Regions from separate parts of the Populibacterium corticicola genome, predicted to be linked through region 2. Evidence: riboswitches for the same ligand, from Rfam matches in the RefSeq annotation. Region 2 holds a riboswitch; the other holds the start of a gene.
The links. Region 2 has a riboswitch for thiamine pyrophosphate ahead of ACFSYH_RS06730 (YkoF family thiamine/hydroxymethylpyrimidine-binding protein). Riboswitches for the same ligand answer to the same signal wherever they lie in the genome.

Region 1: linked by a shared signal. The riboswitch ahead of ACFSYH_RS05780 (thiamine ABC transporter substrate-binding protein) and the one ahead of ACFSYH_RS06730 (YkoF family thiamine/hydroxymethylpyrimidine-binding protein) in region 2 are both predicted to bind thiamine pyrophosphate.

The regions. Positions count from the first base shown of each region.
Region 1 covers NZ_JBHUOP010000002.1:467,462-472,998, forward strand. The annotation lists gene ACFSYH_RS05775 (ABC transporter permease) at 1-914, opposite strand, end outside; gene ACFSYH_RS05780 (thiamine ABC transporter substrate-binding protein) at 895-1,950, opposite strand; TPP riboswitch at 2,026-2,127, opposite strand; gene ACFSYH_RS05785 (DUF4235 domain-containing protein) at 2,304-2,567, shown strand; gene ACFSYH_RS05790 (beta-galactosidase) at 2,678-4,726, opposite strand; gene ACFSYH_RS05795 (LacI family DNA-binding transcriptional regulator) at 5,207-5,537, shown strand, end outside.
Region 2 covers NZ_JBHUOP010000002.1:690,168-695,704, reverse strand. The annotation lists gene ACFSYH_RS06740 (ABC transporter ATP-binding protein) at 1-718, opposite strand, end outside; gene ACFSYH_RS06735 (ECF transporter S component) at 715-1,431, opposite strand; gene ACFSYH_RS06730 (YkoF family thiamine/hydroxymethylpyrimidine-binding protein) at 1,428-2,156, opposite strand; TPP riboswitch at 2,255-2,363, opposite strand; gene ACFSYH_RS06725 (EI24 domain-containing protein) at 2,685-3,488, shown strand; gene ACFSYH_RS06720 (putative quinol monooxygenase) at 3,497-3,802, opposite strand; gene ACFSYH_RS06715 (hypothetical protein) at 3,889-4,218, opposite strand; gene ACFSYH_RS06710 (DUF6891 domain-containing protein) at 5,296-5,537, shown strand, end outside.

The DNA.
Region 1 (5,537 bases), 220 kb from region 2:
GCGAGCCAGTCTCGTCGGAGACTACTCAGGTTCAACCGCTCCGTACGGGCCTGCGCCGGGGCGAGGTCAAGCGCCTGTTCTCGTCCTGCACGGGCTCGCGAGGTCATCCACAGCGACACCGCGATGACTGCGAGTTGCAGAATTGACAGCACCGCTGCGGCGCGGAGGTCGAGAAACTGGACCGTCTGCATCCAGATCTCGGTTTCGATCGTGCCGTATCCCTGTCCACCCAGGACCATGACGGTTCCAAATGCTGTGGCGCAGAACAGGAACACGATGGCAGCGGCCGAGGTGATGGCCGGAGCGAGTTGCGGGAGCGTGACCGTCAGAAAGGCACGCGTCCGCGACGCACCAAGGGTCCGGGCCGCCTGCGCTGCGCGAGGATCGATCTTTTCCCATAGACCGCCAACGGTACGCACGACCACAGAGTAGTTGAAGAACACGAGAGCAGCGAGGACAGCCCAGAAGGTACCGTCGAGTCCAAGCCCGCCAAGCGGACCTGATGTGGCGAACAGCGCTCGGAAGGCGACACCCACCACCACGGTGGGCAGCACGAACGGCATGGTCACGAATCCACGGGCAAGCGTGCGCCCTGGGAACGAGCAGCGGTAGAGCACATAGGCTCCCGGGATCCCAAGCAGCAGGGAAACCACCGTACCGGCAATGCCCTGCCCCAGAGTGATTCCAACCAGGCGCCAGGTGCGCGGCCTCGACAACACCTCGAAGAAGCCCGACAGATCGAGCGTTCCGTCCTCGAAGAACCCGCGCCCCACCAGCGCGACGACCGGCCACGCAAAGAAGAACGCCAAGAAAAGGAGCGGGACCGCAGCGGCCCCACCCCACACGAGGAAGCGGTGCAGGCGGGTCCGCAAACGCGGACCCACCTCAAGGGAGTTAGCCAAGAATCTCGGCACTCCACTCCTTGATCCAGTCGTCACGCTTCTGGTCGATCAGCGCTGGGTCAAGTGTCGCGGGGGCGTCCGGTACCGGGGCGAAGGATGCCCATTCCTCGGGTATCTCGGCGGTCTCGGAGACGGGGTACATGTACATGGTCTCGGCGATAGTGGATTGGAACTCGTCGCTGATCAGGAAGTCGATGAACGCCTGTGCTCCCTCGGGGTTTGCGCCGCCGGTCAGGACACCGGCGTATTCAACCTGGCGGTAGCAGGTACTCATGAGCGTCTCGGTGCTTGTGCGCGAGCCGTCCTCGGTAGCGGTGAAGGCTGGCGACGATGCGTAGGACAGTACGACTGGTCGGTCGCCGCCCGAGAATGAGAAGTCAACGTAGTAGGCGTCTTCCCAGCCGTCCACGATCTTCAGCCCGTTGTCCTTGAGCTGTTTCCAGTAGTCGAGGTAGCCGTCCTCGCCGTACTTCGCGATGGTTGCGAACAGGAATGCCAGGCCAGGCGACGAGGTGGCCGGGTTGGTCACGACCGCGCTACCCGCGTGGGCCTGGTTGAAGAACCCGTCCTGCTCGAGTGGTTCGGCGAGGTCCACGGTTGCGTAGTAGTCCGAGTCGATGTTCAGGCACACGTCACCGAAGTCGATTGGGGTGAGTTCGCTGCCGCCTGACAGTCGCAACTCAGCGCCGAGGGCACCCTCCGTGGCGGGAACGTATTCCTCGAACACGCCCTCGGATAGCGCACGCGATGCGAACGTGTTGTCCACGCCATAGGCGACGTCTCCCAGCGGTGCGTCCTTGGTGAGCACGAGTTTGTTAACAAGCGCTCCGCCGTCGCCATTGGTGACGACCTCCAGCGTGTAACCGCTCTGCTGTTCAAACTGCGCTTTAAGTTCATCGGACAGTTGGAACGAGTCGTGCACGACCACGCGCACAAGCGAGTTCTCCGGAGCGTCGTCTTGGGGTTCTGCCATGCAGGCGGTCAGCGACAGCACGAGTACGGATGCGGTGGCGGTCCGCACAAAAGTGGTGAATGATGGCGTTGCCATTCTTCCTCCTTAGAGAAACCGCAGTGCATCGGCGGCTTCGAAATATAAAGGAGGGGTTCCATACGCGTACACGTATGGCGAGATAGCCCGACTCCCTACGCCGGTGTTACCCGGATCAGGTTCGAGGGTCTGCGTGAAGCACTCTCAGCGCACGGGTGCGCTCCCCTGTCGTACCGGGCCAGTCTAGTGAAGCCTGGTTCGGGGATGCAAAGTTGGCTCTCGCTTCGAGACAACCACACACGCCTAACGAGCCTGAGTATTTATTTGCTTTTCGGGCCTGTTGCAGGTCGCATCAGCTACACCCAGCAGATACCGTTGATGACAGCACAGTAAGCGACTATCAGGGAGTGTCCATGGACAACAAGCAATCCACCACAGAGAAGATTTTGGCTATCGGCATTTCGTTTGCCGCTGGCTGGATCGCACAGAAGGTCGTGGAGAAGGTATGGGACAAGTCCACCGGTGGCCTTTCCCATTCGCTTGACGACGATGATGCGCGGATCGCTTCAATCGTCACCTTCTCTGCGGTGTCGGCTATCGCCGCGACGCTCACGCAGGTTCTGGCGAAGCGCAGTTCCGCCAAGGTTGTTCGCCGCATCGCGGCACCCAAGTCTTAAACACGACGGTCTGTGGGCTTTTTCGTCGTTCTGTGGGCAACAAGCCCACAGAACGACGAAAAAGCCCACAGGCCGTCACTTGTACCAGCGCTCGGAGTCCTGTGTTCCAGCTACTCTTGCACGACCACGACCTCAGCTGCCGGAACGGTGATGCTGCTGGAAGGTGCGGACTCGTCGCCAATCAGGCTTGGACTGCGCCGCGGCGTGTAGTCAACCTGTTCGACCGTGTGGTTTATGAGGAACGTGAAGCGCTGCCCTGACTCGCTCACGCGCTCAACCACCTCGAAGTCAGCGGGCAGATCGCGGCGGGCCGTGACGCCTGCGTCCTCGTACAGCGCGCCAACGAAGTTACGCAGGTCCCCACCCATCACACGAGACGAGATATACCAGGCACTTCCCTGCCCAAACTCGTTGCGGGTGATCGCGGCACCATCAGGCTTTGGTCCGTCCACGTAGGTCGCCACAGGTTCGGCGCCGTTGAGCACGATGTCATCGGCCCACACGGTCCCGGTGTACTGGCCCTCGCCCAACGCACCGGTCGTGGAGATCGAGACGGTTTCGTGCTCACGTAGCGGCAGGAACTCCTCGATGCGCAGGCCAAGTACCTCGTCCACCGCTACCGACAATCCGCCATGCCGCACAGTGTCGTTCTCGTTCACGATGCCTGAGAAGTACGACACCGCAAGCACTCCACCTGCAGCGACATACGATTTCAGATTCTCCGACGCCGCATCGGTCAGCAGATAGGAGGCTGGGGCAAGCACCAACTTGTAACGTGACAGGTCCTGTTCCGGGTGAGCGAAGTCGATCGTGACCTTGTCCTCCCACAGTTGCGTGTAGAACTCAAGGATCCTTTCGCGAGCGTTGGCATCGATGCTTGGCCGCCATTCCAACCCTTGCGCCCACAGCGACTCCCAGTCCCAGAGAATAGCCACGTCAGCGGGAACCGTCGTGCCTGTGACACCCTGCTCCGACAGCTCAGCGAGGCGCGCACCCAGGTCGCAGACCTCGCGGAAGATGCGGGAGTCCGTGCCTGCGTGTGGCAGCATCGCCGAGTGGAACTTCTCGGCTCCGAATCGGGCCGCCCGCCACTGGAAGAACATGATGCCGTCCGCGCCCCGTGCCAGGGTTGCCAGGGAGTTGCGGGCCATCTCAAGCGGCTTCTTGGCAACATTTCGATCCTGCCAGTTCACACCGGAGGTTGAGTGTTCCAGGAGGATCCATGGCTTGCCTCGCGCAATCGACCTGGTCAGATCCGCATCGAGCGAGAGCTTGATCTGGTTCCGTGGATCGGCGGCTTCGAGATAGTAGTCGTTCGAGACGACATCGACTTCCTGCGCCCACGCCCACAGGTCCATGGAGGGGCAGTTGAGCGCCATGAAGTTCGTGGTCACAGGAGCAGTCGAGTACTCCTTGATGATGTCTCGCTCCTGGATGAAGCAGCGCAACACCGCGTCGGATGAGAACCGCGTGTAGTCGAGACGCATCGCCGGATTCGTGACGGTTGCGGAGACTGCGGGGGTTGGTATCTCGTCCCACTCGTAGTAGGTCTGACCCCAGAAGCTGGTGCCCCAGGCCTCGTTGAGGCCGTCGAGGGTGTCATAACGTTCACGCAACCAGATGCGCCAGGCATCCCGCGACGCCTCGTCGTACGAATCGGAGACCGGGGCACCGTACTCGTTGTGGACGTGCCACATCGCGAGCGCGGGGTGGTTCGAGTAGCGTTCCGCGAGAGCGCGGGTGATGTTCGCGCAGGCTCGCAGGTAGTCGGGCGAGGACGGAGCGGCCATTCCGCGCGATCCGTTGGTCATGACGGTACCGTCTCGGTGGACGACACGGGCCTGCGGATACTTTTTGTAGAACCAGGCTGGAGGCGCTGCGGTGGGAGTCGCGAGGTCGACTCGGATGCCACCCTCATGGAGCAGATCGAGCAGTTGGTCGAGCCATTCGAAGTCGAACTCGCCCTCGCATGGTTCGAGCTTCGCCCACGACCAGATGCCCACGGACACCAGGTTCACGCCCGCCTGATGCATGAGCGTGATGTCTTCTTCCCAGATCTCGCGTGGCCACTGCTCCGGGTTGTAATCGCCGCCGTAGGCGATCGTGTCGAGTGAGACGAGGCCCAGGTCATTTGGCTGGAACCGCGGGTCAAAACGCATGTTTCTTCTCTTTCTGCGCACTCGACAGCCATGTCTTGTGCAGTTCGCGTCCGGCTCACACGGGCTCGTGCTGTGCTCGGTCACAGATTGGTTCTGGTTCGTTTAACAACTAGGTAACTACAATTCTGAAGAATTAACAATATGGCTCGCTGTTGAATCTGTGACCGGTCACAGATAGGCTTATTGCAGGATTGGCCCAACCGGTATGTGGTCATTGCCGACGAGCCGGTCGCCTGCCAGCACATCGTTGCGCTGGATCTCGCGGCACGATAGGCAGATGCTGCGGTGGGATCGGCCCACCCGCGATGTTGATGTCAAGGATTGACACGCAGCGGGGCGACGTTGCCCGGCTCAAATCAACCCCGCACCCGGCGATAGCGGCACCACAAAGGTGCGTGATCGTCGGCAATGAGAAGACTCAGCCCGTCGCACCACCGCCAGCCACCCGACATCGAATACAGTTGCACCGTGGAGAAGAAGATGCCAGCACCTGCCAAGAAACGCCCGACCGTGCGCGATGTCGCCGCAGCCGCCGGCGTCTCACGTGGAACCGTCTCCCGCGTCATCAACGGCGGGCACTGGGTATCCGACGAGGCACGCGCAGCCGTCGAGGCTGCCATCAAGGCAACCGGCTACTCCCTCAACCAACACGCGCGCTCGCTTGCAACCGGACGGTCCAACTCGATCGCGTTTCTGTTGACCGAGCCGCAGCACCTGCTCTTCGAGGACCCGACCTTCTCAACCCTGCTACGCTCCTGCGCCGAGGTACTCGGTGGACGCGAGATGCCCATGCTGCTCATGGTCGCCGGAA
Region 2 (5,537 bases):
GCAGCGATGGCCCGAAAGCCTCGGCGATCTCGTCGAGTCGATGCTCAACGATGATCGCGCATGTATCGGCGTGCATGGTCTGGGCAATCGCTGCGGTCACGGTTGCGATCCCGGCGGAATCGAGCATGGATGTGGGCTCGTCCAGGATGAGAATGTCGGGGTCGAGCACTACCGCCGTTGCGAGAGCGGAGCGCTGTAGCTGCCCTCCCGACAGGGTTGCGGCTTTGCGGGTGAGTAGGTCGGTGACGTTGGCTTTTTCGGCAGCCGCAGCAACTCGCGAGCTGATCTGCGCAGGTGGCACGGCCGCGTTTTCAAGCGGGAATGCCACGTCGTCCTCTACAACCGGCAGGCAGACGCTCGCCCACGGGTCCTGCTGCACCAGCCCCATGTTGGCAGCACATGCGCTCGGCGTGGTCAGAGCCATATCCCTGCCAAGAACCTCAATGGTCCCGCTGACCTCCGCATGAATGGCGTGGGGGATCGCTCCGGTCATCGCGCGTAGAATCGTGGATTTCCCGCACCCGCTCGGGCCAAGTAACAGCACTTTCTCGCCTGCGGAGATGGTGAAGTTCAGCGGCCCTATGGCCCGCTGTTTACTGCTTGCCGACGATCCCTCACCGTGGCCCTGCACCGCACGTTCCGGTGGATGGCCGGTGTGGGGAGGTTCGGGGAATCGGATCGTGACGGATTCATAGCGGATGACCGGAGCGGACGTCACGTCAGATCCTCGCTCTTGAGTTCAGGAGCGTTGACGCTGGCTGTGTCTGGTTGGGCGCTCGCGGTACGTCGGCGCGCTGGGGTGTTGATGAGGTGGGCTTCACGGATGATTGCAAAGTTGTTCAGTACCCCGGTGCGGCGTAGCGCGTTGATGATGACGAGCGCGAGTAGCCCGCCGAGCAGGATCCCAGAGACGCACTGGATACCGAATCGCAGCCAGAAAATGTCTTGGCCGTACCAGCCGGAGCGGGCCGCTGAGAAGAAGAACACCAGTCCGGCCCCGAACAGACCTGACAGTGCGTAGACGGGCCACGTGAACTTCCGGTAGCGGGTGAGCGCGAAGGGTAGCTCCGAACCGAACCCCTGGATGGCAGCCGCAATGAACAGCATCGGGCCAACAGGGGAACCAAGGAATACAACCTCCACAACGGAAGCGACCACCTCAGCGATGATGCCGACACCGGGACGCCGGATGATTGCTATCGCGAGTGGTGCCACCAGCAGCCAGCCACCAAAGAGGAAGTGCTGAGACAGGTCTCCGGCGGGTCCGAGAACAACCTGCAGGGTGAACCAGGCTTGGACGAGCACCCAGTACAGGAACCCAAACGTTACAGAGAGCGTGACAATCAAAACGATGTCGCGCACAGTGAGCAGCGGCTGCTTAGGTTCCGGGGAAATGCCTTGGGAATCTTGAGTCTTGATGGGAGCGCTCACCGTCCGGCCTCCCTACCCGAGTGGCTTGGGCTGTTGATCGAGAGCGTTACATGGCTTGTCACGTGCTGCACTACCTGCCCAGTGAGCACCCAACCTGCCACAACATCCTCCAGGATCTGACCAGCATCACCCTCAAGCCGGGTCACAAAGTGCTGTGATGTCCGGAACGTGCCATGCGTTTTGGTCCGTTCGATGGCCTCGTAAATCTTGGCCATGTGCTGCGAGGCATTGGCGTCCCCATCACCCATAGGGGTGCCCAGCGGATACAACGCCCATTCGGCGGCAACCCAATCGCCTGTGCGTGCACCCTTTGGCACCTCAACCGAGCGAGGACCTGCACCGCCCGGCAGCGAGCAGGACGCCTCTCCAGGGCAGCCTCGCGATAGGTGAATCGATAGCGACGCGTGCTCGCCGCTCTGAGCAATGGCGTGTGTTAACGCCGTGAGATACGCGAGCAGATCACGCTCGTGTCCGCCGATCCACGTCGAAACATCTCCGGTCTCAATCTCAAGATCCTTAGGCGAAACCTCGGCGAGTGCCCCAAGGATGCGCTGGACGTAGTTGTCGCTCATGACCGAGAGCGTGAAACGAGCACCCACCCCAAAGCGAAGCGGACTCGACACGATCTCACGCGCCGATGCCGGACCTGCTGCCGACTTGTCGGAAATCTGTGTGGACTGCGGCGGAGCAGAACTGCCAGCCGCTAAAAACGTAGGTGTGGACATTGGTTTCCTTTCCTCAGTGCACGGAAAGGTAGACCCGTTGGCGCGTAGCGGCGCTTGTGTAAGACTTCCGCGCGTGGAGCGCGAAAGCGCTCAACACAACGCGAGTGTGAGACGCTCCCTTCGCTGGAATGACCCAGATCAGGTTCAACGGTCGAAGTTGGATTACTTCCTCTCAGTCCAGCTCACTGGACTCCCGTGCTGTAAGCGAGAGTAGCAGAAAAACCAGTGTGCAGCGATGGGGTGGGCTGCAGGCCACGGACTGCCACCCACCCAAAAACCGAGGTAGTCACCCAAAAATAATGGGCGATTACGTCGGTTTTTGACTCGGTAGTGTGTCCGGGTGCGCTGTGGGTCGGACGCACGAACGCTCATTGGTTACGAACTACATTCGTTACCGTTCCGATAGGGGTCTGCTCCGCGAAACCCCTACACTCCACGTCACTACTTTGTCCGTAACGAGCACCTTGTGGAACCAGGTCGTTGCGCCTAGGCTGAGCAGGGATAACTTGCGTGAAAGGCGGACCAACAGTGAAAACTGGACGTGACCTTGTCGGTGAGACCGGGCGGCTCGGACTGGGCGTTATTGACGGCGCCGCTCAACTGTTCCATGGTGCGCGATGGCTGATGAAACGGCCCAAGCTGCTGTTACTCGGTGCCCTTCCTGCTGCCCTCGTTTCTGCCGTCATGACTGTGCTCGTGGTTGTTTTGCTCATCAACATTGTGGATATCACCCAGTGGGCAACACCCTTCGCCGAAAACTGGGGTGAGCAGATCCGCTGGATTGCGCGATTCATCGTTGGTCTAGCCGTGCTCACCGGCTCCGTTGCGCTACTGGTGGCGGTCTTCGCCGCGACAACCCTAGCGGTAGGAGACCCCATCTACGCCAAAATCTGGCGTGAAGTCGAACGCGACCAATTCGGCCACGTCCCCGCCGAAGAACTACGCGACCCAGACTCCGCGCACACTCGGTGGGGCCTGATGCTGCGCTCGCTGCTCGGTTCGATCACTCTGTTTGCGGTCGGGCTCATCCCCGTTGTTGGCGGAACCACCGCGGCAGTGCTCAACCCCATGTACTCGGGTTGGCTGCTGGCCGGAGAACTCACCGAACGTGCCTGCTCAGCCCGCGGAATGTCCGACTCGCGGCGCAAAGAACTGTTGAAACTCAACCGCCCCGCAACTCTGGGATTCGGCCTTGCCGTGCACTTTAGTTTTGTCATCCCGCTCGGCGCGATCATCTTCATGCCGTCTGCGGTTGTTGGTGCGAGTCTCTACGCACACAAACTCATCGCCGTTGATATGCACCGTGCCAGAGAACAAGAAACTAGACGATAAGGTAGCGATTACTCAGAGCGTAACGGCGATCCCGCAACCATGAAGTCGTATCCGCCAAAATCTCCGGTCAACAGCGGCATGGCCTCGGCAATCGTCTCTTTCACGGAATCAAGTTCGAGGGACTGGGCGTGTGCTTCTTCTGATTCCCATACCTCGCACACGTACACGGTGTTGGGATCGTCATCGCGTCCGCCAACCTCGTAGACCAGACAGCCGATATCGGCAAGTGCCGGGTTTGAACGGGTCAGAATACTGATGACGGCATCACGTTGGCCGGACTTGACGCCCATCGTGCCGATTGAGGAAAAGTACATGTGTTCACGGTAGCAAAACCCTGTCAGTGGGGCATGGCCGGTGCGCCGCTGGGGTCTGTGGAACAGCGAGACCTGTGTTGATGAGATCAGACTGCGTGGATGTGTCGAGCAACGGTGGTCTTCTTTACCGTCTTCTTCTGGACGGAGACAGACTTTTTCTTCGATGAAGTGGTCTTCTTCGACGAGGACTTCTTCTTTGCTGTGCTCTTCTTGGCCTTCGACTTCTTTGGGGTGTCAAGGCGTTTGAGGGGAGCGTTCGGGGATTCGTAAACGGTAGCTGGACCGAGTACAACGACTGAGGTTGAAGAGTCGTTGGTGTCGGGATGCGCGATAGCGGCTGGTGCGAATGCGGCGGAGCCGGCGACGAGTGCCGAGCTAACCAGTGCGGCCGAAAATGTCCGCTTAAATTTCGCCATTTTTCTTTCCAGGTTCCTTTAAGTTGTGACTGTGTCTGGTGGGGGATCAGACGTTGTTCGCCTCACATGACGTTACGGGCGATATAGGCCGAGTAACACCTTTTTCTCAGGTGAAGTTGAACAACGAATGGTGGGCCTTTCCACGTGGATGGAGTTCGGCGCGCTTATGGACACCGCTAATCGTGCGATGCGCGTGAACACGTCAACTTTCCGACTGGAAACAAAATCGCAGATCAACGCCTCCGCGGCTGTGACCTTGAGACACGTTGAATTCTTTCCATCGGGAAAGTTCACGTTAAGCGCTTAAAGCCTTTTTGATAACTCCCTCACACCTGAAAAGCAGTTAGTCTGCCACGATTTTCACCCGCTCTAAAATCTCAAAGTGTGAGAATTCTTGGTATACCCGTTGCTGTGTGGCGGACAGTCTTGGTATCAAGCCAGAATAATGGTGGCGAGATGAGACTATCGTTATTTCTCCACCAGTAGTAGCGAAACTAGTCCCCATCTAATGTGATGCGTAAAGCGGTGGTTCTCCACGAGGCTGACATGTGTCGGAAAAGTGGGCTGACGCCTGACGGGTGCGAGTGGCTGGGGCCTGTCGGCTCGTCGGAAATGAGAAATGCCCGTGAGGGCAATAAAAGGTGCGCGGTGCCACCAGCAGACACCGCGCACCACAACCGGCGTTGCGGCCCTATTGAGTTGTTGGTTCTCAGTTGGGACGGATGGCGGCACAGCCTTTGAAAAGGTCGAACCCTTCACCGGTCGCAACGCCCAGTTCCTCACAGTCGCGGTAGCCGCGACGGCAGGTGAGGCCGATGGCACGCGCCGAACGGGTATGGACAAAACCCTGGAGTAAAACAGGCAGGTGCGCGCCACCAGATCCACCTGAAGGGTAAACGCCTGACCAGAGTGAGGAGTTCCAGGAAAATTTGAGAGACTTTGTCTGCTGAGACTTCGCGTGCGCGCAGGTTTTTACCGGGCACGACGTCAGGTGTGCGTGCATGGGGTATCGGCTGTCGAGTGCCGAAGCGTCCTCAAAGGTGGACGATGCCTAAGAAAGGGTTGTAAGGAATCCTCATGACAAACTTGTTCAACCTCGCCCCACCCGCATACGCGATTCCTCAGACGTGGAGATTGCCCGAGGATGACCGCGAATACCTTCACGAACAAACCTGGCACTTGGTGCTCAAGGGGGAAAGCGACCCGGCCGTGTATGTCGAGCAGTTCGGTGACGAACTCGAAGACGCGGGTGTAAGTGATGCCGAGGCCACCAAGTACTTCGAGTCGGTTGTCGAACTGCGTCGGGCGCAGCAGGCTGG